One region of the Vibrio celticus genome, then DNA from elsewhere that is predicted to be linked to it. Evidence: predicted binding sites of a transcription regulator. Region 1 holds the regulator's gene; each other region holds the start of a gene.
What was found. The regulator PurR, encoded in region 1, represses purine synthesis genes. The targets are predictions, from matches to a motif close to TNANGNAAACGTTTNCNTNA.
Positions count from the first base shown of each region.

Region 2: the regulator PurR is predicted to act here: its motif matches at 1,359-1,378, upstream of glpX (class II fructose-bisphosphatase).
Region 3: the regulator PurR is predicted to act here: its motif matches at 2,021-2,040, upstream of glyA (serine hydroxymethyltransferase).
Region 4: the regulator PurR is predicted to act here: its motif matches at 3,656-3,675, upstream of purE (5-(carboxyamino)imidazole ribonucleotide mutase).

Region 1 covers NZ_AP025463.1:2,314,964-2,322,842, forward strand. Annotated here, with positions in the region: gene torR (two-component system response regulator TorR) at 24-737, opposite strand; gene torD (molecular chaperone TorD) at 1,023-1,670, shown strand; gene purR (HTH-type transcriptional repressor PurR) at 1,986-2,990, shown strand; cyclic di-GMP riboswitch class I at 3,161-3,246, shown strand; gene OCV19_RS10430 (TfoX/Sxy family DNA transformation protein) at 3,374-3,964, shown strand; gene OCV19_RS10435 (IS3 family transposase) at 4,036-4,917, opposite strand; gene OCV19_RS10440 (transposase) at 5,030-5,380, opposite strand; gene OCV19_RS10445 (TVP38/TMEM64 family protein) at 5,524-6,204, shown strand; gene OCV19_RS10450 (putative signal transducing protein) at 6,287-6,604, shown strand; gene OCV19_RS10455 (alpha/beta fold hydrolase) at 6,733-7,530, opposite strand; gene glgA (glycogen synthase GlgA) at 7,816-7,879, opposite strand, start outside.
Region 2 covers NZ_AP025463.1:235,965-243,843, reverse strand. Annotated here, with positions in the region: gene OCV19_RS01115 (1,4-dihydroxy-2-naphthoate polyprenyltransferase) at 1-181, shown strand, start outside; gene rraA (ribonuclease E activity regulator RraA) at 255-773, shown strand; gene zapB (cell division protein ZapB) at 871-1,113, opposite strand; gene glpX (class II fructose-bisphosphatase) at 1,438-2,445, shown strand; gene OCV19_RS01095 (helix-turn-helix transcriptional regulator) at 2,644-3,264, shown strand; gene OCV19_RS01090 (DUF3135 domain-containing protein) at 3,387-3,734, shown strand; partial or broken gene OCV19_RS01085 (transposase) at 3,787-4,254, opposite strand; partial or broken gene OCV19_RS01080 (IS4 family transposase) at 4,365-5,630, shown strand; partial or broken gene OCV19_RS01075 (IS4 family transposase) at 5,646-6,490, opposite strand; gene OCV19_RS01070 (DUF805 domain-containing protein) at 6,607-7,035, opposite strand; gene OCV19_RS01065 (5-carboxymethyl-2-hydroxymuconate Delta-isomerase) at 7,081-7,428, opposite strand; gene tpiA (triose-phosphate isomerase) at 7,678-7,879, shown strand, end outside.
Region 3 covers NZ_AP025463.1:763,636-771,514, forward strand. Annotated here, with positions in the region: gene OCV19_RS03630 (winged helix-turn-helix domain-containing protein) at 1-1,064, opposite strand, end outside; gene OCV19_RS03635 (YitT family protein) at 1,147-1,749, opposite strand; gene glyA (serine hydroxymethyltransferase) at 2,096-3,346, shown strand; gene OCV19_RS03645 (hypothetical protein) at 3,563-3,889, opposite strand; gene OCV19_RS03650 (DUF4250 domain-containing protein) at 4,122-4,313, opposite strand; gene OCV19_RS03655 (YaeP family protein) at 4,315-4,518, opposite strand; gene OCV19_RS03660 (tellurite resistance TerB family protein) at 4,688-5,377, opposite strand; gene OCV19_RS03665 (proline--tRNA ligase) at 5,568-7,283, opposite strand; gene tsaA (tRNA (N6-threonylcarbamoyladenosine(37)-N6)-methyltransferase TrmO) at 7,385-7,879, opposite strand, start outside.
Region 4 covers NZ_AP025463.1:3,566,292-3,574,170, forward strand. Annotated here, with positions in the region: gene OCV19_RS16015 (gamma carbonic anhydrase family protein) at 321-866, shown strand; gene OCV19_RS16020 (DUF1488 family protein) at 863-1,132, opposite strand; gene aroE (shikimate dehydrogenase) at 1,150-1,980, opposite strand; gene hemF (oxygen-dependent coproporphyrinogen oxidase) at 2,056-2,973, opposite strand; gene OCV19_RS16035 (L-threonylcarbamoyladenylate synthase) at 2,993-3,550, opposite strand; gene purE (5-(carboxyamino)imidazole ribonucleotide mutase) at 3,746-4,231, shown strand; gene OCV19_RS16045 (5-(carboxyamino)imidazole ribonucleotide synthase) at 4,237-5,367, shown strand; gene OCV19_RS16050 (DNA topoisomerase family protein) at 5,473-6,042, opposite strand; gene OCV19_RS16055 (DUF494 family protein) at 6,055-6,531, opposite strand; gene dprA (DNA-processing protein DprA) at 6,534-7,646, opposite strand; gene OCV19_RS16065 (LysM peptidoglycan-binding domain-containing protein) at 7,643-7,879, opposite strand, start outside.

The DNA.
Region 1 (7,879 bases):
TGATTAATCACTCCCGAAGGAAATCAATCACCAGCGAACATGTAACCTTCACCGTGAACCGTCACAAAGATTTGTGGGTTCTTAGGATCGAACTCCATTTTTGCACGCATACGACGAATCAATACGTCGATAGTACGGTCATTAGGCGCGTCCACTCGGTGGCTAATCATATTCAAAATACGTTCGCGGCTTAATACTTGATTAGGGTAAGAAGACAAAGCCACTAGCAGTTCGTATTCTGCTTTGGTCAGTTTCACCGGTTCGCCGTTTTTGCTTAACGCGCGACGAGGGATATCAAATGTCCACTCCCCAAAACGAACCACAGACTCATCTGATGTTTCTTCGACTGCGCCCGCTGCTGTTTTACGAGCAGCAGAGATACGCCAAAGTAGGTTTTTAACTCGAACTAATAACTCGCGAAGTTCGAAGGGTTTAGTAACGTAATCGTCAGCGCCCATTTCAAGGCCAACGATCTTGTCGATGCTATCCGTGCGTCCAGTAACTAAAATAATTCCAATGTCTGATTGACTGCGTAATTCGCGAGTTAGCATCAATCCATCTTCGCCTGGTAAGTTGATGTCCAGCATAATGAGGTCAACGTTGTTTTCTTCTAACACGTTTCTCATTTGAGCGCCGCTTTCTGCTTCGCTCACTGTGTAACCCTCGTTCTGGAAGTATCCAACCAGTTTACTGCGGGTTACCACATCATCTTCTACGACTAATACGTGATAGCTCATCTACACCACTTTTCTTATTTAATAGTTTCAGTGACTATTCTATTCATAACTAGTAACAATTCTAGTGGTACAGAAGATAAAAGCCAGAAACATGGATTTTTTTTGATACAAGACAATCTTAAACCTTGCTATTTATCGTCCATCGCAATTCAATATAGGCATTACTACTAACGAGTAACTTTGCGTTTTGCAAATAGCCTTGTTATTCAGCCTTGGTGTGCTTATGCCCAAGTGACTTCAAGATGCATATAAGCAACATCACAAGACTAAGTCAGGATCTAACAAATGAAAGATACGAAAGCGTTCAACGAGCAAAGAGCAGAAATATACTGGTGGCTATCAAGCTTATTTGCCAAAGAGCTCACTCAAGAAGAACTCGATCACTACCACTCTGTTGAAATTCGTTCTTTCCTAACTGGTTTAGGCGAAAATGAGACACTAAAGCCAGCGATTGATAAGTTAGTGGATGCGCTGAACCGCCTACAAACACGTGAAGATGCTCAGCTAGAACTGTCTGCAGACTTTTGCGACCTATTCTTAAAGACAGATAAACACGGCGCTCTTCCTTACGCTTCAATGTATATCGGCGAAACTGGCCTCTTGAATGATAAGCCAGCAAAAGATATGGAAGAGATCATGGCTAAACACAACTTAGTCGTGAACCAAGATCTAAAAGAGCCAGCAGACCACATTGCTATTGAACTCGATTTCCTTGGTAACTTAATCATTCGTTCAAACGAAACGGATATTGAAGAAGAGCTAGAGAATTCATTTGCCGTTCAACAGCAGTTTATCGAACAACAATTGCTGACTTGGGTACCAAAGTTCAACGTGAAATGTCATGACGTTGATGAATTCGGTTTCTACGCCTCCGTCTCATCTTTGCTACTCGCATTCTGTCAATTAGACACTCAATATTTAGCCGGTGAATAGCTTATTGGATGACTAGGTAAATAAATTCAGCAGAATGTGACAATTCACCCGGATTTCTGGGTGAATTTTATTGCGAGTAATTTCTAGTCAGTCTAAAATTGTGACCGCAAACGATAAAATATGAAACATTCACGAAATGCTATGCTTATTAAAGTTCAGAGCATTTCGGTGTTAAGACAAGCCGCTCAATAGCGGTTTTTTGTTTTTTAGCACTTTAGTACCCAAAGAGCCCTACAAATTTAAGCTCTTAGTTAGGTAGCTTAACGGCTACTTTATTCCGTACTTTGGGAAAGTAGCTTCTAATAGGATAAAACCATGGCCACTATAAAAGATGTCGCTCGCTTAGCCGGCGTATCAACAACAACCGTTTCTCACGTAATTAATAAAACTCGCTTTGTTGCAGAAGCAACTCAAGAAAAAGTAAACAAAGCCGTAGATGAACTGAACTATGCACCAAGTGCTGTTGCTCGTAGCTTGAAATGTAATACAACACGCACTATTGGCATGCTAGTGACTCAATCAACTAACCTATTCTTCTCTGAAGTTATCGATGGTGTTGAAAGCTACTGCTACCGTCAAGGTTACACTTTGATCCTGTGTAATACGGGCGGCATCTATGAGAAGCAACGTGACTACATTCGAATGCTTGCAGAGAAACGTGTAGATGGCATCTTAGTTATGTGTTCTGACCTAACTGAAGAACTAAGAGAGATGTTAGACCGTCACGCTGACATCCCTAAAGTTATCATGGACTGGGGTCCAGAGAGCTCTCAGGCTGATAAGATCATCGATAACTCAGAAGAAGGTGGCTACCTAGCGACCAAATACCTTATTGAACGCGGTCACTCTAAGATTGCATGTTTAAGTGGCCACTTAGACAAAGCAGCATGTGTTGAACGTATTGCCGGTTACAAGCGCGCACTCAACGAAGCAAAGATTTCTGCTGATGAAAATATGATCATCGAAGGCAACTTTGAGTGTGATACGGCTGTTCTTGCTGCAGAACAAATCGTTGAGATGGAAGATCGTCCAACGGCAGTATTCTGCTTTAACGACACAATGGCACTCGGCTTAATGAGCCGACTGCAAGAAAAAGGCATCCGCATTCCTGAAGATATCTCAGTGATCGGTTACGACAACATCGAACTCGCTGAATACTTCTCTCCGCCGTTAACGACAGTTCACCAACCAAAACGTCGTGTTGGTAAGAATGCATTCGAAATTCTATTGGAGCGCATCAAAGACAAAGACCACGAAAAACGCGTCTTCGAAATGCACCCTGAAATTGTTGAACGAAGTACAGTTAAGACGTTAAATTAATTGATAATTCGAGTTTAATTTCATCAAGCGCACCTTTAGGTGCGCTTTTTTTATCAGCAACCATAATGAACCCTTATGCATAAATGAAAGATCATTAATTGAAGCAATGTCACATTTTGAAATATCAACTGTGAGCTTCATTCAACAAAAACTTTATTCTATTCAATCAGTCACGCACAGGGCAAACCACTCGAAAGAGTGAGACGCAAAGCTTCCGGCCTAAACCACTCGTTGGTATGGTAGCGGGGTTACCGATGGCAAAATGCAGTAACTACTAATAATTTAGTAATTTACGGCTTATTGACAATTTAATTGCAACATTTTGCTAATCTCTCGGACCTGCTTATTTGGTGGCGTAGTTCAAATACACCGAGATAAATAACATGGATAAACCGATACTAAAGGACTCGATGAAGTTATTTGAGTCCCTAGGAAAAATAAAATCACGCTCAATGTTTGGTGGCTTCGGTCTTTTTGCTGATGACACTATGTTTGCTCTGGTTGTAAATGACCAGTTGCACATACGCGCAGACAAAGGCACAACGAAACAATTCGAACAACAAGGGTTTCAACCATACGTCTACAAAAAACGTGGTTTCCCTGTCGTTACTAAATATTTCGCTTTACCTGAAGGCCTCTGGCAAGATCAAGAGAAAATCTTGCAGCTTGCAACCACGTCTCTAGGTTTTGCTAAAGAAGAAAAAGCTGAGCAGTCTTCTGCCAAGCCGACCCGACTCAAGGATCTGCCTAATCTTCGACTCGCTACCGAGCGTATGTTGAAAAAGGCAGGGATCGATTCTGTAGAACGTTTATATGAATCTGGCTCTGTAAACGCATTTAACGCCATCAAAGAATCGCATGCGTCTTCTGTCAGTATTGAACTACTTTGGGCGCTAGAAGGCGCGATCAATGGAACACATTGGTCTGTTATACCTCAGCAGCGTCGTGAAGAGCTTATCAATCGCGTCAATTAACTTTGTCAGTGCAATCTATATACATAACTAAGCCGCATTTTGAAGTGACCCCATAAAGTTGGACATTTCTGTTAAGCGGCTTTCAAGGCCTGAGTTCGATATTCTATCGGAGTCAGGCCTTTTAGTTTCACTTTTATACGTTTGGTATTGTAGTACTCGATGTATTCTTTAATTTGCTCTATCAGAGCATCTGCATCTTCAAAGCTTTGGTTGTGATACATCTCGGTTTTGAGTAAAGCAAAAAAGTTTTCAGCAACAGCATTATCCAAGCAGTTACCTTTTCTCGACATGCTTTGCGTTAACCCACTCTCCGCTACCTTTTTCTGATACTGTCGATGGCGATATTGCCAACCTTGATCGCTGTGTATAATTGGCTTTGAGTTGGGTTTAAGCGTTGATATAGCCTCCGTCAGCATATCCGTGACAAGCGGCAAGCAGGCATTTTTGGCCACTCTATAAGCTACCACTTCCTGAGTAAACAAGTCGACAACTGGAGACAAGTATACTTTCTGCTCTTTGACTTTGAACTCCGTGACATCAGTTACCCACTTTTCATCGGGTTGAGTCGCACTAAAATCTCTTTCAAGCACGTTGGGAGCAGCTGTTCCAGACTCTCCTCGGTATGAACGGTACTTTTTAATCCTGACCGTCGATTTAAGGTTGAGCTGAGCCATAAGCCTTTGAACCGTTTTGTGATTAAGCGCGACCCCCTGATTTTTTAGTTCTAAATGAATACGACGATAACCGTATCGGCCCTTATGTTCATGATAAATTGACTTTATCAACCGCAGCTCACGTTCGTAGCTATTTGGGCGCTTGCTCGTTTGAGCCTGATAATAAAAGACACTTTTTGCCAGCTGTAGAGTCTGCAGTAAGTGCTTCAACGGGTACTTGCCTTTAAGAGTTAGAGCTATGACCGCTTTTTCTTTGTTCGACGGTTTTTCCTGCTCCAACTCTTCCAACTTTTTAAAACAGCATTCTCGGTTCGTAAGTAGACTAACTCCTCTTTTAGCTCCTCAAGTGTCATTTCATTATCAGGCTTAGTGGTTCGTTGAGGTTGCTGTTTCATTGAGGGTCTTCCTTTCTGGCGCATTTTGAGCCCCTTGATACCGAGCTCATTAAATCGTTTGAGCCAGACAGAGAGTATCCCAGGGATGAGAGGTTTAATACTGCGCTAGTGTGCGTGAGAGACCATTCATTCGTCCACATTAAATTCAATGCTTTTCGTTTTGTTTGAGCAGTCGCGGCATGCTTAGTTGGTAAAAATGAATCAGTACCATGGATGGCAAAGACTTGAGCCCAATACCGTATCTGCCTTGAAGAAATTGAATATTGTTTTGCTAAGTAGAGAGATGACGTGCCATCTAAGTATTGCTTAGCAATGATACATTTTAGCTCTCGGCTATATTTGGACATAAAAAGACCCCCAATAATTGGTGTCCAACTATTGGGGGTCAGTTCATTTACTGCGGCTTTTTTTATATCTGATGAAAGTTAATCTATGCTTTGCCTGTCTATCTATACTATCGGTATGCATTGAAAATTTAGAGGAAGTATCAATGAGTAAGAAAATGATATTGGGTATTGTGTTGGTCGTAACCATCGTGGTGTTAGGCATCAATTTCGGCCAGTACTTAACGCTTGAAAATGCTAAGGCCCAACAAGCTGTGTTAAATGACTATATTGACAGCAACTTTATTGCTGCTGCCGCTATCTATTTTGTCGCGTATGTCATGATTACGGCTTTCTCCATTCCCGGAGCCGCTGTTGTGACCCTATTAGGGGCTGCGCTATTTGGCTTCTGGAATAGCTTGCTGCTAGTATCTTTCGCAAGTGCGATCGGTGCGACCTTAGCCTTCTTAAGTAGCCGTTACTTGTTGCGTGACTGGATTCAAACCAAGTTTGGTGACAAATTGGCGACAATTAACAAGGGAGTTGAAAAAGACGGCGCATTTTACTTATTTTCTCTGCGTCTGATTCCTGTATTCCCATTTTTCCTTATCAACCTATTGATGGGTCTAACACCGATGTCAGTGAGTCGTTATTACATTACAAGTCAGATCGGGATGTTACCGGGGACGGCGGTTTTCTTGAATGCTGGTACTCAGCTCGCAGAAATTGATTCACTTTCAGGCATCGTCTCCCCTTCAGTACTATTGTCATTTGCGTTATTGGGGATATTCCCAATAGTTGCTAAATGGTTGATGGGTAAGTTTCGTTCAGCGCCTGTGGCGGAATAACGTATATAGCTGAATAATTTATAATAGCTAAATAATTTATAATAGCTAAATAACACAGATAGCCGAATAAGGTTCTATTTCAATGAAAATCTTCAGTGCATCGAATCCGACAGAAGCTCATATCATCTGTGGATTGTTAGAAAGCGAGAATATCGCCTGTGAAGTCCGTGGTGAGGGGTTGTTCGGATTGAAAGGGGAAATCCCATTCACTGAAGAAACTGACCCTTACGTATGGTTATATGAGCCAGAATTGGCCAGTAAAGCTCGCATGCTCGTAAATGACTACCAAAAGCAGCAAGATTCGATCATCTATGAAGAGTGGCGTTGTGGTGAGTGTCATGAAGTCAACGAAGCGCAATTCGGTTCTTGCTGGCAGTGCGGTGCTGCCTCACCTGAATAGCAAGGTTTCAGTGACCTGATAGAACGATTCGGTCAGATACCTCCTCCAAATAAAAACGGGAAGCTAAAATTAGCTTCCCGTTTTTATTTCAATTCGATTAAATCATCTTTGATTTCACGCCTAGAAAATCACTGAATTTGTTTTTGAATAAACGCAATCGAACGCTGATTAAACTCTTCCGGGTTTTCCACGTTACATACGTGCCCACAATTCGGAATCTCTACTAGCTCGCTCGACTCATGCGCTGCGACCATTTCTTTTACAGGCTTAATAAACATGTAGTCGCGTTCGCCCATCAAATAAAGGGTTGGGATCGGCAATTCTCTGTCTTTGAAATACTTCATCAAGGGGTTTACATCAGCCGTGAGGATAAACCAGCGTTTAAATTCTTTCTGGCACAGTTTTTTGGCTTCGCGGATAAATAGGTGACGCGATTCTTTTTGGCTTTTTTGTGGCATCACAACGTAAGCAAAAAGACTGTACAACCACATATAAGGAATGATGTGCTTGCTGAGGTTACCTAACTTGATTAACACTTGAGAGCGAGTGTTGAGTTTAGTCACGGCACCACCTAGTACCATTGAACGTACACGGCCAGCCGCTAACTCGGCAACGTTACGCACAATAATCGTGCCCAAAGACATGCCAACGAAATGTGCAGAACGGATCTTAAGATGGTCTAACACTTTAAGAATATCAAGCGTCACTGATTTGAACGTATAACGATTCGAAATCAGCCCTTTAAGTATATTGTCTGATTTACCGTGCCCTCTCAGATCAATGAGAAGTAAGTTGAAATGCTGTTTATACGCTTTGATCTGCTTGAACCAGATGGAGGAGCTGCCTCCTGCGCCATGCACAAATACAACCCACTCATCGCTCGTAGGGTGAGTAAATGTTTTATGAAATAGTAAACTCTCAGACATACCTATCGCTTTAATTATTGGAATGGAGCTATGCCTCATCACGAGGCGATGACTAAGGATATCACGCTATTAAGAACTTTAAGTGATAATAGTGTCAAACCTATCATTAGTCATGTGAATACCTACCTCACCTTTTCTACCTGACTAAAATGAGTTTGCAAGCTTTGTCTTCGTAAACGTGATGTGATCTGACCAGGAAACAAAAAGGCACTCTACAATTAGAGCGCCTTCATTTATTGCGAGCGGTTGTCGCTCGCCAGCTAATTTTAAAACTAAGTCAACAAGTTAAAATGCTGAATGGTACATAGTTAGGTATTCTTTAGCCGCATCTTCCCAACTAAAATCTTGC
Region 2 (7,879 bases), 1.5 Mb from region 1:
GGTCTGGATCAGCCTGCCGTTTTTGCTAAGCATTATTATTGTTTACAAGCATGGCAAAGCCGTTTGGGAAACCGAAAAGCCAGCGCAGATTGCACCAATGATGCCCGTGATTGTGAAATGCTCACTGGTCACTAACCTATTGTTTGCAGGGGTTGTCGTAGCTCAAACTCTATTGAGTTAAATGAGACTAATCATTGCAAAGGGATCAAGCGCCGATATACTCAAAGTAAGCTCATTGTTCAAAAGGTATACTAATGGAATACAACACTTCAGCACTGTGCGACATATATTTGGATCAAGTTGATGTCGTGGAGCCAATGTTCAGCAACTTCGGTGGACGTGCATCCTTCGCAGGACAGATCACGACATTAAAGTGTTTTGAAGACAACGCTTTGATTCGCTCTGTACTAGAGCAAGACGGTCTGGGACGTGTGTTGTTAATCGATGGTGGCGGCTCACTACGTAAAGCGCTGATCGATGCTGAGATAGCCCTACTTGCCGAAGACAATGAGTGGGAAGGGATTGTGGTTTACGGCTGCGTTCGTGAAGTCGATGAGCTTGAAGACATGAACCTAGGTATCCAAGCCTTGGCTTCTATCCCTGTTGGTGCGAGCCAAGAAGGTATCGGTGAATTAGACGTTCCAGTGAACTTTGGCAGCGTGACCTTCTTACCTGAAGATTGCCTCTACGCAGACAACACCGGCATCATTCTTTCTGCCGAACCTCTAGATGTAGAACTCGATTTGGATGTCGAGGAAGAAGACGTCGAGTAACTCTCACTCAGCTTCAAATAATAAAACAAATCATAAGAACACAAACAAAAACGCCCGCTACTCAGTAGCGGGCGTTTTTTTAAATCTGAAGAGTCGATTACTCTACTTCATCCATTTTACCAAGAAGGTTACGGATGCGATCTTGCCATGCTGAATGCTCTTCCTGCATTTGCTGAGTTTTTTGCTCTAGCTCGTGACGGCTTGCTTTAAGCTCACCAGCTTCTGTTGCTAGTGCTTGTTTCTCTTCTTTAAGCTCTTCCACTTCCATTTGAAGAAGTGCAATTGTATCTACTGCTGTTTGAATTTTTGCTTCTAGCTGCTCTAGTACTTCAAAAGACATTCTGGCCTACCTTTAAGTTATCCGTTTGATGGTGAAGGTTCACTCCACTTATTTCCCCATTCTACTCAGCAGAGCAAGGATAAACACTCAATATATTCGATATTTTGCGCCATTCGATGAAAAAAACAGCGCTTTTTACCGAATATTGACGTGAACGATTACCGCCACAGCGGCAAACCGATTATTTTGATGAATAATAACTGTTTTCCACTGCGAATTGATCGAGAGCAATCTCCAAAAAACAAAAAGGCAAACGTTTCCTTTTGGATATGGTAAAATTCGCCGCGAAATTTCTATTCCCCCTTTGAAAATTTTGGAGTCCGCATGAAACGCGATTTAGCAATGTCATTCTCTCGTGTCACAGAAGGTGCAGCACTGGCTGGTTACAAGTGGCTTGGCCGTGGCGATAAAAACGCTGCAGATGGCGCTGCTGTAGAAGTAATGCGTAGCCTATTAAACAAAACCGAAATTAGCGGTGAGATTGTTATCGGCGAAGGTGAAATCGATGATGCACCTATGCTATACATCGGCGAAAACGTAGGTGTGGGCGGCGACGCTGTCGACATCGCAGTTGACCCAATTGAAGGGACACGCATGACAGCAATGGGCCAATCAAATGCATTGGCTGTATTGGCTGCGGGCGAAAAAGGCAGCTTCCTTAAAGCACCTGATATGTACATGGAAAAGTTGGTTGTTGGCCCTGGCGCTAAAGGCGTGATTGACCTAGAACTGCCACTAACAGAAAACCTAGAAAACATCGCGAAAGCACTAGGTAAAACACTCGATACTCTAGTTGTAACCACGCTTGCTAAGCCTCGTCACGATCAAATCATCGCCGACATGCAAGCTATGGGCGTTCGTGTATTTGCTGTGCCAGACGGTGATGTTGCGGCCTCTATATTAACGTGTATGCCAGACAGCGAAGTAGACGTCATGTACTGCATCGGCGGCGCACCTGAAGGTGTTGTTTCGGCTGCGGTAATTCGCGCACTCGACGGCGACATGCACGGTCGTCTTCTACCTCGCCACGAAGTGAAAGGCGACACAGAAGAGAACCGCAAGCACGGTGAACTTGAACTTGAGCGCTGCGCAGAAATGGGCGTAACGGCGGGTATCGTATTGAAGATGGAAGACATGGCACGCAGCGACAACGTTGTATTCTCAGCAACAGGCATCACTAAGGGTGACTTGCTAGAAGGTATTTCTCGTCAAGGTAATATCGCAACCACAGAAACCCTGCTTATCCGTGGCCGCTGCCGTACAATTCGCCGCATCAAATCTATCCACTACCTAGAGCGTAAAGATCCAGAAGTAGTAGGTCATATCCTGTAAGCCTAAATTCGGTGAAACAGAATATTCCAAGGCTGATACCTAGTATCAGCCTTTTGTTTTATTAGCGCATCAGAATCTGACCATGGCAGCCAATAGAGTAAAACGCTATCTATAGAGTAAATTATCATCAATATAGTAAATGGTTTGCTTTATAAACACCTTGCCTCATAATAGTAAAGTTCATTAGGTAGGGATAGTATGAAAACAAGCGACAGAATCTTACAGACCATTAAGCGTCAAGGCGCGGTAACCGCGAAACAACTGTCAGAAGAATTTGGCATGACGACAATGGGGGCAAGGCAACATCTGCAAAGCCTGGAAGATGACGGTATTCTTGCGTTTCATGATGTGAAAGTGAAAGTGGGTCGCCCGACTCGCCACTGGTCCCTGACTCAACAAGGTCATAGCCAATTTTCAGACCGACATGGTGAACTCACCATTCAAGTGATTGATGCTGTCGAGAATCTATTTGGTAAAGAAGGGCTGGCTAAGGTTGCTGCCGAGCGTGAACAACACACTCTTAAGCAGTATCAAACTGCGCTGTCTGGCTGTGATTCACTCATCAGCAAGCTTAAAAAACTCACCCAGCTTCGTGAAGACGAAGGCTACATGGCTGAGCTTCAAGAGCATGATGAACACTACATCTTGATTGAGAACCACTGCCCTATCTGTAAGGCTGCAACTCGCTGCCCTAGCCTGTGCCAATCTGAGCTCAACGTGTTTACTGAGTTACTAAAAGATGAGTGTCACGTGAGCCGTACAGAGCACATCATTGCTGGCGAACGACGCTGCACTTACACCTTAACACCCGCCCTTTGATTGCAAAGGTAATCGGCTAATACCGTCTCAATATTGAGAAAATACAAATAGATTAAAATTTGTACAGATTTCTTTCTTAAGCTTAGAGCATATGAAACACGCTTAATGCTAAGGAAGGAATGATGGCGCATCCACAACCCGCTCAAAAACTGCCACCCTTTGATGAACTTGTCCAACTCGCGAAAAGCGACCCGAAAGCATTCAATCAATTCAAACACGAGATGTGCGAACAGATGATTTGTTCGGCTTCAGACGTGATGCAAGACCGACTTCGCGCGCAGCAAAGTCACATCGACTTAGTGGTTAGCCGTTGTAAAAACCCACACCACGCCAATGTCGTACTCATGCAAGAGCTGCGCTGTCAGGTCTGTAAGTTCCAAGATGCACTCGAAGGGCGCTGCGGCTTTGAAGAATCTCTGCCTGAAAATGTCGTGCCTTTTAAGCCGAATACCGAACCTAAAATGTACTGAAATTAGCAAAGCACTAAAAAGAAAAAGGGAGCTTAATGCTAATGCCGTTCACTTAAGAGTGAACGGCATTTTTGTTCTTAGCATACCGTTGTGGTCTGGGTTTAACTGTTCTAGGGAATGTCCTTTCCCTTCGCCCTTCAAGTATTAAGCTTTCAGCCATGTTGTGGAACCCCTTTAGCTGACGAGGTATTGCGCCTGGTGTTGAGTAAGGTAAGCCTACAAGTAACGCAGATACATGAGCTAATGTGCCGTTAAAACTGAGTTGATAAGGAAGGTAATTTCCCTTTAGATTGAAGCAGAGCTCGACCATCTGGTATCGGATTAAATTGTAAGTAAGCAAGATGCCCCATAACTCCTGCTTTACCAGTTCTGGTAAACGACTTCGCAGCGTGAGACGATTTCCAAGCATGTATTGTTTCTGCTCTCGGTAGCCTAGCTCAATTTCCCAACGATGTTCATAAAGGCCTGCAATATCTTTTGATGGGTAACGCAGGGAGTCCGTCATGGAGGTTAATACTTGGTCATAGACAGGATCTTAAGCTCTAAGCTATTTATTTAGATAGAAAAAAGGCTTCATTTATGATCAGATAATCGTCGCCAAACAAACCACCCATATCAACCGTGAAGCCGATGACGATTATCTCCCTACAAAAGCAGTTTAAGCAATTCTTTAATGCTGATAGCCTTCAAAAAATGGCGAAAAGTACAGGACTTATGAAGCGATGTCGGGCTATCTTACCCGACCAGCTAGTAGTAAGCCTAGTGGCCGCTTTGAGCAAAGGAAACTGCTCATCTATTGCCGATTTACTAAGGCAATTCAATGGGATGTGCTTAAGCGCTAAAAATACTGTGGCTTATAAGCCCTACCATAACCAGTTAAGAAAGAAGAATTTCCGATATTCATGCGCCAATTGGCCATGCGAGCGATAGCTCAGTTTGCTCGCCAGCAGAGTGCCAACCTACCAGATAAACTCGCCACCTTTGATGATGTGCTGCTTCAAGATGGTAGCTCTTTCCACATTCATCGTGACCTTTCGAACGTTTACCCGAGCCGATTTAAACGCAATCCAGCCGCAGTTGAATGCCATATGACAATGTCTTTAAAAAGCTTTTCTCCAGTCGCAATGAGCATCAGCGCTGATACAGCATCAGAAAGAGACTTTTGCCCGCCCCAAAACAATGAGTAACAAATTGTTGTTGGCTGACGCAGGGTACCCTGACTTCCAATTCTTTACTGAGCTTGAACTGTATGGTGGTTTCTATATTTTTCGAGGAGCAAAGTCCCTGAATCCTCATGTTATAGAAGCGAGAAACGGTCAGGGCCGGCATTTATCTAAACTAGAAGGAAAGAAGCTCAAAGACATCACTCGAGGTACTAATCGCTCACAGGTACTCGACCTTAAAGTTCGTAGTGGTAAGCAAGAATTTAGAGTGGTAAGACGTTGGTTTGCCGAAGAAAAGCGATTCTGTATTTGGTTAACTAACTTGCCTTCAGGTACCTATACTGCTGATGACATAATGGCGATCTACCGCTGTCGATGGCAGGTGGAGTTGCTTTTTAAAGAATTAAAATCTCACACAAACTGGCAACGATTTGTCACCGCACAAAAGGCCATCGTTGATGGGCTTATCTGGGCCAGTTTACTCTCGCTGATCATCAGGCGCAGTACTGCGCTTCAGATAATGCCATCGGTCTCGCTGTTTAAGGCGGCAAAAAATGTGGATGTGTGGCTGTTGCCCATATTTGAATGTATCAGCCACAAGGCATGGTCAGAAATAGGTAATAAACTGGAATGGGCCTCTAGCTATATATTTAAGAACGCACAAAAGTCCGCCCAGAGGAAGTCAAAGAAAAACATCACGTTAGACGGGATTTATGCTGGTCTTAATGCTTAAGGTTCAGTCTATGAATACTTGGTAGTCTTTTCCTTTAATTTTACGAGTGACAAGTCGAGCGGTTATCGACTTTGGTAAATCAGGCCATAGCTTTCTAGCCCTTGGGTTACTGTGTAATTGAACCAGTTTGTCATTTCGCCCTAAAGATTGAACAATGTCATATTGTGTATTTTTCTTGAGGGGGATAAGCCAATGACGCTCTGAGCCAGAGTCTTGCCATTTATGTAATAAGCCTAAAGAATAGAACCCTTATCGAACATTGTCACGCTATGGTTTGGTGTTGTTTCTATCAGTTTTTCAGCTAATATCATTTCGTTTGTATTGTAATTATCAAAGGCACTGGCCGTAATAATGTGACTGCTTAGTTCCATTTGGCAGACCATTCTCACTTGCGGATATTGCGTCCCTTTTTGTCGAGAAAATGCCTTTTCATTTTGCGGGTTATCGGGCGTTCGCCAAACAACGCCATCGACGCCAAGAAGCGTTAATCCATTCCACTGGGGTAACTTTGCACTTTTTAACCATGACGTAGTCATTCGCTCAAAGACCGCTTTAATTGCGTCTTCACCCAACGTCTTTCGACGTTGAGTTAACGCACTTGGTGCGACAAAAGCTTTACCTGTACGGTCGACAATATCAAGTTGGTTCACTAAATCTTTCATGGATTTACTGTTATAGATAGCCATTCCAACAAGCAGCCACACCATGGATTCTAAAGTTAATTTCCTCTTTCTCATCGTGACGGTATCAGTAAGAGAATAAGCTTCGTCGATGAGGTCAATTGGAAGCAAGTCAGACAAAGTTTCAACGTTGCTAGGTTTCCAATCATTAATTATGTTTAGAGCTTGAGAAACATCCATAAAAAAATCCAAGTGCATTAAATACACTTGGATTTTGACAGCTCTGAAGGATCGTTCAACCGATCACTTTGGCTTTAACTGATCGGCATTAGAGCTTAATGCTCCCTTCTTATCGATCAATATTTACATGGGTCTTCGCCGTAGTCATTACGGCCTTCTGTACCTTTCAACAAACCACACTCAATCAGAATCCAGAAACCACACACTAATGCCGCGACGGTTGCCGCCATATGAATTGGCGATACCGGCTCTGTCGTCGTTGCAACCATTGGCGAAGCTAAACGACCCAATACTAATGGCACATTCAATAGTAGCCAGTAATTAGACTTATTGCGGTCGTGCCAGCGCTTAGCGGTTACCGCAAGGTCTGGGATCACAAGCATCAATAGGACGATTGGTAGCAGGATATAAGAGTAAGCAGGGAACAACACAGAGATACCTGAAGCAAAACCGGTAATCGCTATGTAGTAGAAAACATTCCAAATCCAGTAAGTCTTACGACCAATTCTCCCCTTGAAAGAGAGCAGTAATTCTTTCATCGACATCTTAAATACTCAAATTTATACGCCGCTAAAAGTCAGCAGCAATGGTTAGTTTATTACTTTTTGAAAGCAACTTTTATCCATATCACGAATATTCACCGTTAAGCTTCTTACATGACTCGCTTGTTCTTGCAGGATCTGCATTAACGATCGTGACAATTCTCGCTTTTGCTCTTCCGTTCGTCCCGAAAGTAACTCAAAGCTGATATGAATAAAGTCTACACTATCTTCCTCATCACCGACCAACCAATTATGGCAACGCAGTGAACGAGATTTCACTGATGGCACATCAAACAAGCCACATGTGAGAGCAACTTGGTGGAGATCTTCCAGTAAGCCTTGGATATTTACTCGCTCATCCACTGAATTGGAGTACTCTAGAACTAGATTCGGCATTGTTACTTCCTGTTGTTAACGCAATCGTTTGTCCCTTAATAACAACTAACGATGAAAAATCCGAGAAGTTAGCTATTATTCTGTCTGCCGGATCACTGATATATGCTCAAAATCTACTCTGACCATTGAGTAAGATCCAAGAAAGTCATGACCACAGTCATGATCTGTTGATATTAATCTGTTATATTATTTCGTAATAAAGTTTACTTTTTTACATTCGATTTATTTAAATACTTTGGAGATATTCCTATGCGTCATCCTGTAGTTATGGGTAACTGGAAACTAAACGGCAGCAAAGAAATGGTTGTTGATCTACTAAACGGTCTTAACGCTGAACTTGAAGGCGTAACAGGCGTAGACGTAGCAGTTGCTCCACCAGCACTTTTCGTTGATCTTGCTGAGCGTACGCTTACTGAAGCTGGCAGCGCGATCATCCTAGGTGCTCAAAACT
Region 3 (7,879 bases), 1.6 Mb from region 1:
CGTGCAATCAGAGTAGACGTCATGGTGTTGAGCTTGATGCCATCAAACGTGATGGTTTTTCCACTCAGCAATTCGCTGACTTCGGTATTATCGACTGACCAGTCTGGCGACAATGGTGCAGGCAGAGCAAAGTAGTTAGCCAACTCTCGGTTGATCTCCATAACGCTGCTGCTGATGTTATTAACATCAATAGAGTAAACCCCACCAAACGCCAACTTCCCTGAGTTTGGGTAAATCAGGCTTATTTTAGCGACGAGGCGTTTATCTACTTCTTGATCCTTCAGCTGAATGTTAAGCAGGTAATCACTGGTGCGCATGTTCTTTGCGCCCGGAAAGAAGGGAGAGCTGTCTATAGGGTCAAGGAAGTAGCTTGGCGCATCTTGGTTAGCAAGATCGGTGTAGGCGTATTCAATCTGCTGTTGAAGTATTAATGCTTTTACGACTTTTCGGTATTTTCTGGAATTATCGCCGATGGCATCCAATCGATTCAGGAGAAGTTCGACCTTAGGAATCAATCGTTGGTCGCGTTCGACTTCAGAAGCACGAGTCGAAGATTGCCAAAGCATATAGCCCATTACCGCAGTGCTGATCAGCAAAACCAAAGACACCACAACAAGCCAAGGATTAACTGGATTGGAGGTAAATCCTTTTTGACTGGTTGGAGATTCTATGGCGGCATCATCCTCTTTGAAATCAGGGGAAGCCGCAGCAAAGCTAACCGAACTTGGGTTTAGGAAGTAACCCTTGCGTGGGTAAGTCACCAGTATTTTGGTCGCGTCGCTATCAGGTAGGTGTTTTTGAAGTACTGAACGTAAGGTACTGATTCGGTTTGTCAGAACATTTTTTGAAATGAAGTTACTTTGCCATACAGATTCAATGATGCGCTCAGCAGCGAGCGGTTCACCCACGCTAGTCAGAAACAGTTCGAGTAATTCAATAGAACGAGGTTCTAAATCGATGACCTGCTCGTCGCAACTTAAGACTCGTGTGTTGGGGTTGAATTCCAAGCCTTCAATATAAATAGAGGCTTGTTGGTCTTTGGCGCTAGAGAGGTAATCTTGCATAGAAAAGGTGACGGTTTATAAAACCTAAATTCTAGCTGTTTTTGTTATTAAAAACAGCTAGTAATTCACAGGGTGATTGGTATTAAGACGCGTAATTCACCGAGTAGCGAGTTGGTTTGTGGTTCATTGCCAATACGATGTTCAATACTGCGGTGCCTAATACAGATACGGCAATCACCCAAGGTGACACGAAGAAGAACGATGCAAACAGAATACATGCATCAATACCCATTTGTGTTTTACCTACCGAGATACCGTAGCGGTCTTGGATAAACAAGCACAGTACGTTGAAGCCACCCAGACTTGAGCGGTGACGGAATAGGATTAGCATACCTAAGCCCATTAATAAGCCGCCGGCAACAGCACAATAGATCTCGTTATGAACTTCTAGCGAGATAACTAAGTATAAATGATCGGCAAACACAGATACTAAAGCACCAGAAATCGCACTGCTAATAGCAAAGCTACGGCCGAATCGTTTCCATGCTAATAAATAGAATGGGCAATTGGCAACAAAGTACAAAATACCAAAGGTTACAGGCAAGAATTGACTCAAAAGCAGAGCCAAGCCAGTAGTACCACCGGTAAGCAGGTTCGCTGACTGTAAAAAGAAGACGCCTAACGCCACTAAAAACGTGCCAGTGAGAATCGCTACCCAATCTTCTTTACGTGAGTGTTTTTCCATCGTTTTTATAATTACCTAACCAATAAAGGCGTGCATAGTAGAGAAAAACCTTAGCTTTCGGTAGCTTGAGGGGCAAAATTAAGGTAAACCTATGTAATCTGCGTTTTACAGGGTGTAAAGCGTAAAATTGACAGTAAGCGTCATCTTTGGTTGGATAAGCCAAATAACATGATGAATCTTATATGTGATTATGAAAAAACTGCATGATAAAATTGCAATTAGCTCTTTATGACCTAGATCAAATTATGTAGAATGCGTCACATCAAAACGGTGAAGGAAACGTTTGCTTTCGGTCGTTGTGTGGTTTTTTTGAAACTTTCAGTACAATCTGAGTCAGGAGATACAGATGCTTAAGCGTGACATGAACATTGCTGATTACGATGCGGATCTATTCGCAGCTATCCAAGAAGAAACTCTTCGTCAGGAAGAGCACATCGAACTTATCGCTTCAGAAAACTACACAAGCCCACGTGTAATGGAAGCTCAAGGTTCTCAACTTACAAACAAATACGCTGAAGGCTACCCAGGTAAGCGTTACTACGGTGGTTGTGAGTACGTAGATAAAGTTGAAACTCTAGCAATCGAACGTGCATGTGAACTGTTTGGCGCTCAATACGCAAACGTACAACCTCACTCAGGTTCTCAAGCAAACAACGCTGTATACATGGCACTACTGAATGCTGGCGATACTGTTCTAGGTATGAGCCTTGCACACGGTGGTCACCTAACTCACGGTTCTCCAGTAAACTTCTCTGGTAAGCTTTACAACATCATCCCTTACGGTATCGATGAAGCAGGTCAAATCGATTACGAAGAGATGGAAGCGCTAGCTATCGAGCACAAGCCTAAGATGATCATCGGTGGTTTCTCAGCTTACTCTCAAGTTTGTGATTGGAAGCGCATGCGTGAAATCGCTGACAAAGTAGGTGCTTACTTCTTCGTAGATATGGCTCACGTTGCTGGTCTAATCGCTGCAGGCGTTTATCCGAACCCAGTTCCACATGCTCACGTTGTAACAACGACAACGCACAAAACGCTTGCTGGTCCTCGTGGTGGTCTTATCCTTTCTAACGAAGGCGAAGATCTTTACAAGAAACTAAACTCAGCAGTATTTCCAGGCGGCCAAGGTGGTCCTCTAATGCACGTTATCGCTGGTAAAGCAGTAGCGTTCAAAGAAGCTCTAGAGCCAGAGTTCAAAGAATACCAAGCTCGCGTAGTTGCTAACGCAAAAGCAATGGTTGCTGAATTCCTAGCACGCGGTTACAACATCGTTTCAGGTTCTACAGAGAACCACCTGTTCCTAGTTGACCTAATCGACAAAGACATCACAGGTAAAGAAGCAGATGCAGCATTAGGTGCAGCGAACATCACTGTGAACAAGAACTCTGTACCAAACGATCCACGTAGCCCGTTCGTTACTTCAGGTATCCGTATCGGTTCTCCTTCTATCACTCGTCGTGGTTTCTCAGAAGCAGACGCGAAAGAGCTAGCAGGTTGGATCTGTGACATCCTAGATAACATGGGCGATGAGTCTGTTATCGAAGCAACGAAAGCAAAAGTACTAAATATCTGTAAGCGTCTACCGGTTTACGCATAATTTTTCTGGCTCAAATAGCTTAATTTCTGTGTCAAAGGTGCTCATTTACATTCGTAAACTCCGCGCCTTTTCCTTGAACTAAAGCTATTTGATTGAAAAATACGATTTGAAAGGCTCCTGTTGGGAGCCTTTTTTGTTTTTGAAAATTGGTTATTACGGGTATTAAAAAGGGCTGATGTTTGCACATCAACCCTTTGTGGTTTTCTTATGTTGGTTCTACTTTCTGATACTAAGCAGGGTGCCAGACTTACACTTGAATGAGTAATAATGGCGGCTCTCGTTGAATTTGCCTAAGCCTTCGCCGTCACAGTAGTCGATATTGATATCACGCATCACTTCTAGCGTATCTTCGTTGTTTAAAGCGAATTTAGAGCCATCAGAGCAGACAATGCGTACTCTTTCATCATGGCTTACTGAGTAAATATCGACTTCGGTGTTACACAGCTCAAAAGAGGCTTCACGAAAGTTGTCTTGCTGTGTATTTGAAGCGCAACCTGCAGTCAGTGTTGCAGCGAAAACTGCCAAAAGTCCGAGTCTTTTCATTGTTAATCCTTCGCTATCATCAGATTGGGTGATGAGTTTTATAGGCTATTTCAGGTAGCCTATACAACAATACGCTTTGGTTCAAGGAGCGTTCGTTGACTCTAAGATATAAAAGTATAGATGTAGACAGATAATTTATAACTGGCTAACTACATGTTTATCCAATACGTATCACCAATAAAAAAGACCAACACTGAGGTTGGCCTTTCAAAATCAAGCGTGTTCTAAATGACTATCGAAACTGTTTGGCTTCTGGAAGGAACTCAAAACCAGCAGACGCAAGTTTAGCGATCAATGCTGCTTTGTCGATCTCGTAGAAGTTGACCACTCGATCCAAATCACCACCGAAGTCGTCACGTAGCTTCATGTTGACGATGCTCATCAACATTACAGGATCCATCTTTTCAAAATTAGCGAGGTTCATATTAGTCCTCGAAATCTGAGATCAGCAGGTTCGCAGCGGCAAATGCTGCACGCTCACGCGCTTCTTTAGGAAGAGATTCATCTGCAGCAAGGTCGTTCAATGTTTTTACCGCGCAGGTGATCGCTTTAGGGATATAGCCTTGGTCGCCACTGCCAATTTGAGAATACAGTTCACGCACCAAATCACAACAATCGTATACTTTCATTTTTATACCTAACCAAATGATAACTGATCTCAATATACACATAGAGATAAGCAAAAACAAAGTGGATCTGATTAAGTTCAGAGTTAGTTTGTTCTTGCTCAATATCTCATTCTGTTGATGCTCAACGTATCACTTTGCTAGCTTGCTAACTAAGCCGGATATTGACTGCTTAACCAGAGACTTGCTGTTCAAGTTGATAAGTAACTTCATCAGCAAGGTTGAGTTGCTTGGCTAACTCTTTGAGGTAGGCCTTCTCCATGAAGTTTTGTTCATCCGCTACAATCAAAGACGCTAAATAGATCTCACTCGCTTGTTGAGGTGAGGTCGCGAGCTGAGCGATTTCGCTTGGATCGAGCGGTTTGTGCAGCTCTTCAGAGACCAATTTAGTCAGTTGATAATCGGCACCCATGTTTTCGACGGCTTGTTCGATCTTAGCCATCTCTTCTTCATCAACATGACCATCGGCTTTGGACGCTGCAATCATCGATCTGAGAATCAGCACGCTATGGTTTGAGTCGTTCTCATCAAACTGAGCCTGTTCGACATTGGGTGTCTGACCTTGTTTAGACTGGTAGTCGTTGTAGACCTTATAAGCGAGAGCACCAAGTGCTGCTGCCCCACCAATGCCAGCGGCTTTCTTACCCATTTTTTTGGTTTTCTTCGAGCCCATTAACGCCCCTAGCAGTCCACCGCCAACTGCGCCTGCACCGAAGGCTCCGAGTGTACTTTTACTGCTACTCTTGCCATTGCTGCCTTGAGAAAGGCCACTTAAACTTGAAGACCCTTGTGAAAGTTTCTGAGTACCTTGTTTTACGAGATCTGATTTAAGTGCTTGGTTCAGTAAGCTTTTGATATCCATCGATACCTCCAATGGTGAGCATGTCCAAAAAGTTGATGACACCAATATACGGATTTGAAGATGAACAGGAGATTAACTTACGTTATTTACTCTACTGATAAATGGAAGGGAGTTTGAAGGGAAAAAATAGGTATAAAAAAGGCCACCTGATGGTAGCCTTTCAATGTTTATCTAGTGAGTAATCTGATTACTAAGCTAGTTGAGCTTTAAGGTGCTCGATAACCGTGTCCATTGCGATAGCTTCTTTATCACCAGTACGACGGTTTTTGTATTCGAAGTTACCTTCGTCCATGCTGCGATCGCCGATAACGATAGTGTGAGGGATACCCACAAGCTCGATATCTTTAAACATAACACCAGGGCGCTCTTTACGGTCATCGAATAAAACTTCGATACCCATAGCTGTTAATTCAGCGTATAGCTTCTCAGCTGCTTCTTTAACACGCTCAGATTTGTGCATGTTCATTGGTACGATAGCAACTTGGAACGGCGCTAGTGCGTCAGGCCAAGTGATACCGAATTTATCGTGGTTTTGCTCGATAGCAGATGCAACAACACGTGAAACACCGATACCGTAACAACCCATTTCTAGGATAACGCTCTTACCATCAGGACCAAGCACGTTACAGTTCATTGCTTTAGAGTAAGTATTACCCAGTTGGAAGATGTGACCAACCTCGATGCCGCGCTTAAGTTGGATAGTACCTTGACCACATGGGCTTAGGTCGCCTTCAACAACGTTACGTAGGTCTTCAACTTGAGCAAGCTCTACGTCACGACCCCAGTTGATACCAAAGTAGTGCTTACCGTCTACGTTTGCGCCAGCGCCAAAGTCGCTCATTACAGCAACAGAGCGGTCAACGATGAATGGTAGCTCTAGGCCTACAGGGCCAAGTGAACCAGGACCCGCACCAACAAGTGCACGGATTTCTTCTTCAGAAGCCATCTCTAGCGGAGAAGCAACCTGTGGAAGGTTCTCTGCTTTCACTTCGTTAAGTTCGTGGTCACCACGGATGATTAGCGCGATGATATCAGCGTCTACTTCATCAGAAGCTTTAACGAATAGAGTTTTAACAGTCTTCTCGATTGCTAGACCGTGTTGCTCTACCAATTCTGCGATTGTTTTTGCGTTTGGCGTATCAACCAGTTCCATCTCTTGAGTTGGCGCTGCCACTTCTTCAGTAGGAGCTAGTGCTTCTGCTTTCTCGATGTTCGCTGCGTAATCAGACTCAGAAGAGAATGCGATTAGGTCTTCGCCGCTTTCAGCAAGAACGTGGAATTCTTGAGAGCCGCTGCCGCCGATTGCGCCAGAGTCTGCCAATACTGGACGGTACTCAAGGCCCATGCGGTCGAATGCTTTACAGTAAGCATCGTGCATCGCTTGGTAAGACTTTTCTAAGCCTTCTTTATCGATATCAAAGCTGTACGCATCCATCATAGAGAATTCACGTGCACGCATTACGCCAAAACGAGGGCGGCGCTCATCACGGAATTTAGTCTGGATTTGGTACAGGTTTAGAGGTAGCTGTTTGTAAGAGCTGATCTCGTTACGTACTAGGCTCGTTACCACTTCTTCTGCTGTTGGGCTAAGAACAAATGGACGAGAGTGACGGTCTGTGAAACGAAGTAGCTCAGGCCCCATCTTTTCAGAACGGCCAGTCTCTTCCCAAAGCTCAAACGGTTGAACTACGGGCATCAAGATTTCAACGGCACCTGCATTATCGATCTCTTGGCGAACGATATTTTCGACTTTACGCAGTACACGTAGACCAGTAGGTAGCCAAGTATATAAACCTGAAGCTAGCTTACGGATCATACCTGCACGTAGCATCAGCTGGTGGCTGATAACTTCTGCGTCGTTTGGAGTCTCTTTCAGAGTAGAAAGAAGGTAGTTACTGGTACGCATTCTATGGTATCCGTTTCATCATTGATAAAAGAAAACTTGCTGTCGTTCGTGACCACAGCAAATCTGATATAGCCGCATATAATATCAGCCTATTTGGGATCTCAAAAGCGTTCAATGTCAGTTACATTGATGAAAAGCGTTTCAACTACGAATTTCACGTTAAGATCGAACAAATTTACCGCATATTCCTTGTTGTCAGGTTTACCTTTCTTATAGGCAGGGCGAGGATCTTGGCCTAATACTTCTTTGATCACCTGAATGATATGGCGCGCTTGTGGATGGCTTGCGAGCTTACTTTGCGCTTGCTGCGAAAAGTTAACGTCGAGCACCTCTGGTTCATCGGCGGCAAACCCTCCCAATGCATCCGGAATCGAATCTGAATAGGGGATATAAGGCTTGATGTCGATGATCGGTGTACCGTCTACTAAGTCGACGCTGCCGAGATCCAACCAAGTCTGTCCTTTCTCTTGAGACACACCTTTTAGTTCAACCGCAGACATGCCAATTCCATTTGGTCTGAATGTGGCACGTGACGCGAATACACCAATACGTTCATTCCCGCCAAGGCGAGGTGGCCTCACCGTTGGTTTCCAGCC
Region 4 (7,879 bases), 1.3 Mb from region 1:
TTAAAGAGCTTTTCCTTTTTGAGCTTCGCTCAAATCGGACGGCCATTTTAGCGATTTAAGTTTTAGTGTCAACCACTATTTTCAAAACTTTTTTCAAGCGCTTAGCTTGGCTAATTTGACCTGCTGATTCGTTTTGGTTTCTTACGAAGCCATCCCGTGTCAGCGAGGTGGCATTATAGAGATTTCGATCACACTGGCAAGCCCTTTTTGAAGTTTTTCTTACTTTTTTGATTGTTCGAGCGTTTTTTGTTCAAAACACTCCATTTTCACTAGTATTCCCCTTAATTAAGAGCTTAAGGTGCCTATATAAAGGAGGATTTATGAGTTCAATACGCAGTTATAAAGGAATATCCCCTCAGATTGGGCAAGGTGTCTATATAGATACAAGTTCGGTACTGGTTGGTGATATCAAAATCGGTAACGACTCTAGCGTGTGGCCTTTGGTTGCAGCTCGAGGGGATGTGAACCACATTCATATTGGAGAGAGAACGAATATCCAAGATGGTAGTGTCTTGCACGTCACCCATAAGAATGCAGAAAACCCTGAGGGTTACCCTCTATTAATAGGCAATGATGTCACTATCGGTCATAAAGTAATGCTGCATGGCTGCACGATTGAAGATCGTGTACTTGTGGGTATGGGAGCTATTGTGCTTGATGGCGTGATTATTAAAGAAGAAGTGATGATTGGTGCTGGTAGCTTAGTGCCACCGAACAAGGTACTTGAAAGCGGTTATCTCTATGTAGGAAGCCCGGTAAAACAAGCACGCTCATTAAACGATAAAGAGCGTGCTTTTTTACAGAAGTCAGCTGACAACTATGTTCAGAATAAAAACGACTATCTAGACTCTGTACTTCCAGTCTAAAGCGCTTTGATTTGGATCCGATTAGAGGAGTCATACTCCTCTTCTTCTATTAACTCTTCAGCTAGCTCTTCAATATCGAAACGTAACTCTGAAAAGATAACTAAAGCTTGATCGCCTTCTTCTATATCTTTGCCTGCCAATCGAGACAACTCTTCAATAGACATTACACACTCAATCAGTGCGCCCGACTGCTGTGCTGGGAAGGTGATTGATTGATTCTCTTCATCCCAATCTTGGATATCAGAAAATAGAATTGATTGATTCATTTTTTATAAACACCTCATTACATCTCTAGGTTTTTACGTAATTCTCTTAAAATCTGTTTTGTTCCCGGACGAAGACCACGCCAAAGCATAAAGCTTTCTGCTGCCTGCCCCACCAACATACCCAAACCATCATAAGCAGCATGAACACCATTATCTAATGCCCATTGATTGAATACTGTGGTTCCCGATCCATAAACCATGTCATAAACGGCGCTAGTAGAATTGAAAATAGCATCAGACACTTCAGGAAGCTGCCCACTTAGACCAGATGAGGTCGAGTTAATAATGACATCAAAACCTTCATTAACATCACTTAACCCTATACCTTTGATATTTCCATGCGACGAAAACATCTCAGCCAGAAGTTCAGCCTTGGAGCAGGTTCGATTAGCGACCACCAGCTGTTGTGGCTTTTGATCGAGAAGAGGTTGAATCACTCCTCTCGCAGCACCACCAGCGCCAAGAAGAAGAACGCGAGCTCCTTTTAACGCAACTTGATGTTGAAGAAGGTCTTGAACTAAACCTTCACCATCGGTGTTATCACCAATGATCTCTCCATCATCTAGCTTCTTAAGTGTGTTTACGGCACCTGCTAGTTCAGCTCTCTCAGTCAGGCGATTAGCGAACTGATAAGCATCTTCTTTAAATGGCGCAGTGACATTACACCCTCTCCCACCTTCACTAAAAAATGCTTGAGCAGCAGTGATGAATTCACCTTGTTCTGGCTGGAGTGCTGTATAGGTAAGTTGTTGGCTGGTTTGGCGAGCAAATAATGTGTGAATGAATGGCGATTTGCTTTGCCCAATAGGGTTACCGAAAACGGCATAACGATCTACTTGCTGTGTCATATCCTTACCTAACAGAAATAAAAAAGGGTCATCTATATAGATGACCCTATCACTATCCCTATAAGGAAGGAAGAACTACCAAACTCGAGGCTTTAGGTAGTCGCTATAAAGCCGAGCTTCTGGTGAACCCGCTTGTGGTTCGTAGCGGTATTCCCAACGAGCCAATGGCGGCATCGACATTAATATAGACTCTGTGCGACCACCGCTTTGTAGACCAAATAGGGTGCCACGGTCATACACTAGGTTAAATTCAACATAGCGGCCACGACGGTATAGTTGGAAGTCACGCTCACGTTCGCCATAAGGTGTCTCTTTGCGTCGTTCTACAATTGGTAAGTACGCCGCAGCAAAGCCTTCACCGACCGCCTGCATGTAAGCAAAGCTCTTATCGAAACCCCACTCATTTAAGTCATCAAAGAACAAACCACCCACACCACGTGTTTCATCTCTATGTGGAAGATAGAAGTACTTATCACACCACTCTTTGTGCTCTTGATAAACATCGTCACCAAATGGCGCACAAAGATCTTTGGCTGTTTGATGCCAAGATTGGCAGTCTTCGTCGACAGGATAAAATGGCGTTAAGTCAAAACCACCACCAAACCACCAAATCGGGTCTTCCCCTTCTTTTTCTGCTATGAAAAATCGAACGTTCGCGTGTGAGGTTGGGATATATGGGTTTTTAGGGTGGATAACTAACGAAACCCCCATAGCCTCAAACTTACGTCCGGCCAATTCAGGGCGATGAGCTGTAGCTGAGGCAGGCATAGCCTTACCCGCTACGTGAGAGAAGTTAACCCCACCTTGCTCAAATACCGCACCGTTGGTCATCACACGAGTTCGACCACCGCCACCAAGGCGCTCGCCAGGCTCACGCTGCCATGCATCTTCTTCAAACAGTGCAGTACCATCAGCTTGCTCAAGCTGCTGGCAAATCGAATCTTGTAGGCTCAGTAAAAACTGTTTTACTGCTTCTTTATCAATTGCTGACATCTTTCTTCCTCTGCAGGGTTTAACCCTGTCTTAATATTTTCGACGTTTTTGCATCTCTAATTTCGCTTGGCTTCTCACGACCACCCGTTTGGCCTTCTAAAATAGCCACCAAATGTTGGCCAAGTTGCTGCTTAACTTCTTCAGTCGTCATACAAGGCGGTTCACCTGTCAGGTTAGCACTGGTCGAGGTTAACGGCTTACCGAATTCACTACACATTCTTTGAACTAAAGGGTGATCAGTCACTCGTACCGCGATGGAATCAAACTGACCACTTACCCAGTCAGTAACTTTGCTGCTGGTTGGCATGATCCAAGTGACAGGACCTGGCCATGTCGATTTCACTGTTGCCAACTGTTCTTCCGTCAATTGGCTTTCATCAATGTAAGGTAACAGTTGCTCGTAACTCGCAGCAATTAAGATCAACCCTTTCTCGATCGGTCGTTGTTTTAGGTCGAGTAATTTCTTGATGGCTTGTGGATTATCGGGATCACAACCGACCCCAAAAACGCCTTCGGTCGGGTAAGCAATGACTTCACCTTGTTGTAATGCCTGCAAAGTATGTTGAAAGTTATCCACGGGTTGCCTCATTAATTCAGTTATCTAACTCACTAAGTGTACAAATTATCATTCACTGTGACTAAAGCTATTTGTTTATAAAATGTATCAATTAACAACTTAGACTGACGCAAACGTTTTCCTTAAGCAATTTTACCCGTATAATGCGCGCAAAATATCTAATCACTAATTAAATCGTACCTGAAGGAGTTTGAGATGACTGTCGGTATTATCATGGGTTCTAAATCTGATTGGCCAACAATGAAGCTAGCTGCAGAAATGTTGGATCAGTTTGGCGTGGCGTACGAAACAAAAGTGGTTTCTGCTCACCGCACACCTCAGTTGCTTGCAGACTACGCAACCAGTGCGAAAGAGCGCGGTATTAAAGTGATTATTGCTGGTGCTGGCGGTGCAGCGCACCTTCCGGGCATGGCGGCTGCTTTCACAAGCGTACCAGTTCTGGGTGTTCCAGTTCAGTCTAAAGCACTGAAAGGCATGGACTCTCTGCTTTCTATCGTGCAGATGCCAAAAGGTATTGCGGTAGGTACTTTGGCTATCGGTGAAGCTGGCGCTGCCAATGCCGGCATCCTAGCGGCTCAAATCATTGGTACACACAATGAAGAAGTAATGGCGAAAGTAGAAGCGTTCCGCTCTGAGCAAACAGAAACGGTACTTGCTAATCCAAACCCTGCAGAGGACTAATTCCCATGCATGTTCTTGTGTTAGGCGCGGGCCAACTTGCTCGCATGATGTCCCTAGCTGGGGCACCGCTGAATATTGAAACTTCTGCTTTTGATGTTGGCAGCAAAAATATTGTTCACCCATTTACGCAAGCGATTCTAGGTAACGGCTTAGAAAATGCGATAGAGCGTGCGGACGTCATTACTGCTGAATTCGAACATATTCCTCACGATGTACTTGAGTTGTGTGAACGCAGCGGTAAGTTCTTACCGACAACAGAAGCAATCAAAGCTGGCGGTGACCGTCGCCTTGAAAAAGCTCTGTTAGACGAAGCAAACGTGAAAAACGCTAAGTACTACGTGATCAACTCTCGCGAAGACTTTGACGCTGCAATTGCTCACGTTGGCTTGCCAATGGTGTTGAAGAGTACACTTGGCGGCTACGACGGCAAGGGCCAATGGCGCTTAAAGACATTAGACAATGTTGACGCGACTTGGGCAGAAATGGCTGAGTGCATTGCCGCAACAGACAACCAAGCCATTGTGGCTGAAGAGTTTGTTCCGTTTGACCGCGAAGTATCACTGGTTGGTGCCCGTGGTATCAATGGCGAGATTCAAGTGTATCCACTGGCTGAGAATGTTCACACCGACGGCGTGTTGAGCTTATCAACAGCCATTGACGACATTGAACTGCAAGAGCAAGCAAAAACCATGTTCACCGCAGTTGCAGAGCGTTTGGATTACGTTGGCGTACTCGCGCTAGAGTTCTTTGATGTTCAAGGTTCACTGCTGGTGAATGAGATTGCACCACGTGTTCATAACTCTGGCCACTGGACGCAGCAAGGCGCTGAAACTTGTCAGTTTGAGAACCACCTACGTGCCGTATGTGGTATGCCACTAGGCAGCACTAAACTGATTCGTCCAACCGCAATGATCAACATTCTTGGTGAAGATACCCTACCTGAGGCAATTCTTGCTCAAGGTGGTTGTCATGTTCATTGGTATGGCAAAGAGAAGCGTGCAGGTCGTAAGATGGGCCACATTAACGTGAGCGCTGACTACAACGCAGAGCTACAAAGAGCATTGTGCTCATTGGCTGACATTCTTGATAAGCAAGCCTACCCTGCTGTGCATAAGTTTGCTGAGCAGATGAAGTAAGCCTACATTGGTTTATTGATATAAAAAGTTCATTGGATATAGAAACGGCGCTCATTGAGCGCCGTTTTTTTGTTTCTGGTCATTCACTTACTGTGATTAACATGACTACTGAGATTGAATGTGATGACACTTGCGATCAGCACATTGTTTTTTGGTACCACTGGCTGTTTTCTTCTCAAGTAACAACGGGAACTGGCACTCTTCACAACGACCTATAACTGGTGGTTGGTTAACTGCGAACTTACACTTAGGGTAGTTATCACACGCATAGAAGGTTTTGCCATAGCGAGATTTACGCTCAACCAAATGGCCTCTGCCGCACTCAGGACAAGCAACGAGTGGCTGCTCTTCAGGTTGTTCTTTTGGTTGATCCAAAGATTCGATGTGATTACACGTTGGGTAGCTGCTACAACCAATGAACATCCCAAAGCGGCCTTGCCTTAATACCAATTCGTTTTGGCATTTAGGACACGGCACCCCCAGCTCTTTCACCACGTGGCCATCGTTTTGATGCAACGGCTTGATGTAATCACAGCTCGGATACTGTTTACAGCCTAAAAATGGACCGTGCTTACCATGGCGAAGCTGAAGCTCTCCACCACACTGTGGACATGGTTCATGCTCTAATGCATGTTCATGTGCTGAAAAAAGCTGATTATCAATCTTACTACTCATGACAAGCCTGTATTAATGCAAGATACCTTGCTCTTTGGTGTACAACAGCTCTTCCATTTGCGTGTAAGCACTTTCATTACCCGGCACATTAAATAGCACCATTAAGATAATCCATTTCAGATCATCCAATTCAAATTCGTTGGTCTCAAGCCCCATCACACGATCAATCACCATTTCACGAATCTCTGTCGTGAGTACGTTGATCTGTTCTAGGAACAGTAAGAAACCTCGACACTCCATATTAATACGTGAAATCTCTCGACTGGTATAAACACGCATCGAGGTATTGGAGCACATAGTAATCGCCGCTTGGTTGTCGGTATCTTGCAGTGCAGCAAGATCTTCTAACCAATGGAGGGCCTTATAAATATCATCTTGGTGAAACCCTGCTCGAAGAAGCTCATCTTCCAGTTCGTCTTGATCCACCTGCAATTCAGAATCGCTATGGATGTAGGTTTCAAACAAGTACATCAGTATGTCCATCATCATAGCTAGCCTCTCCCCTTTCGAATATAGCCACCGGAAACTGCAACAACATGCCCTGAGAGCTCAAGCTCTAAAAGCTGCATCATGACCTCATGCACAGGTATATGGGTTCTCTGTGCCAAAATATCAACGGGTGTCGCCTCTAATCCTACGTTAGCTAACAGCTGTGGAAATGGCAATTGTTCATTTTCACTCTTGTTCGGCGTAGGTTCGAACAAACTGGGCTGCTGATCTATGGACCAGTCTAACAGACTCTTTATTTCAATTAGAACATCTTGAGCGCTCTGTACCAAACATGCTCCTGCCTTAATTAGACTGTTGCCTCCGCGACTGGTTGGGTTATGAATCGAACCGGGAAGTGCAAACACTTCGCGACCTTGCTCCATCGCATAACGCGCCGTAATCAGAGAACCGCTTTTCTCAGCCGCCTCAACAACAAGAGTCCCCAAAGACAACCCACTTATAATACGGTTACGCCGAGGGAAATGTTCAGGTCGAGGTTTAGCGCTTGGACGGAACTCTGAGATCAGCGCACCATTCTCACAAATTTTATCCGCTAGATTTCGGTGACGTGCAGGGTAAATGGAATCCAAGCCAGAACCCAATACAGCAAAAGTTTCCCCTCCTTTATCTAGAGCACCATCATGAGCATAACCATCAATACCGAGCGCTAAGCCACTGGTGACAATCAAACCGTTTTGGACAAACTCTTTGGCGAAGGACTTCGCGGTTTGCAGCCCTTCGAGACTGGCGTTACGACTGCCGACCATAGCGATTTGAGGCTCAATCAGTTTTTCAACGTGCCCCTTAACGAAAAGCACGCTTGGCGCGGAGGCTGTCTCATTCAGCAGTTTGGGATAATGAGGGCAATTAGGGGTAATGATGTGATGGTTGGACTGCCTTGCTAGCCACGCTAAGCAAGCCTCCACTTCTCTAGGAGCTTGCTGTCTTAAGTAGGAGATCTGCTTAGCAGACAAACCAAGCGCTTGCAGTTGCTGACTTGAGTAACCAACAATATTCAAAGGGGAATCAATACTCAGCAGTCGAGAAAGGCGCTTGCCACCCAATTGCGGAACAAAACTTAGAGTTAACCAAGCACTCAGTTGTTGCTCATTCACTCGGTGCCCTTAGCTTCTTCCTTCAAAGCCAGATCCAAAGGTGATACCGCCAGAATATCATTACTAACCGGTTTTGAGCTCTGAGTGATCAAGGCCAAGCTAAAATACTCATAAGGGCGAATGACCATCAAACTACCAAGTGAGGTACTTGGCAGCTGCACCTTATCGCTCGCCGCAGACTCTTTGTAGCTGTATTCACCTTGCTTACCAAACACCACAGCTCCGCTTTCACT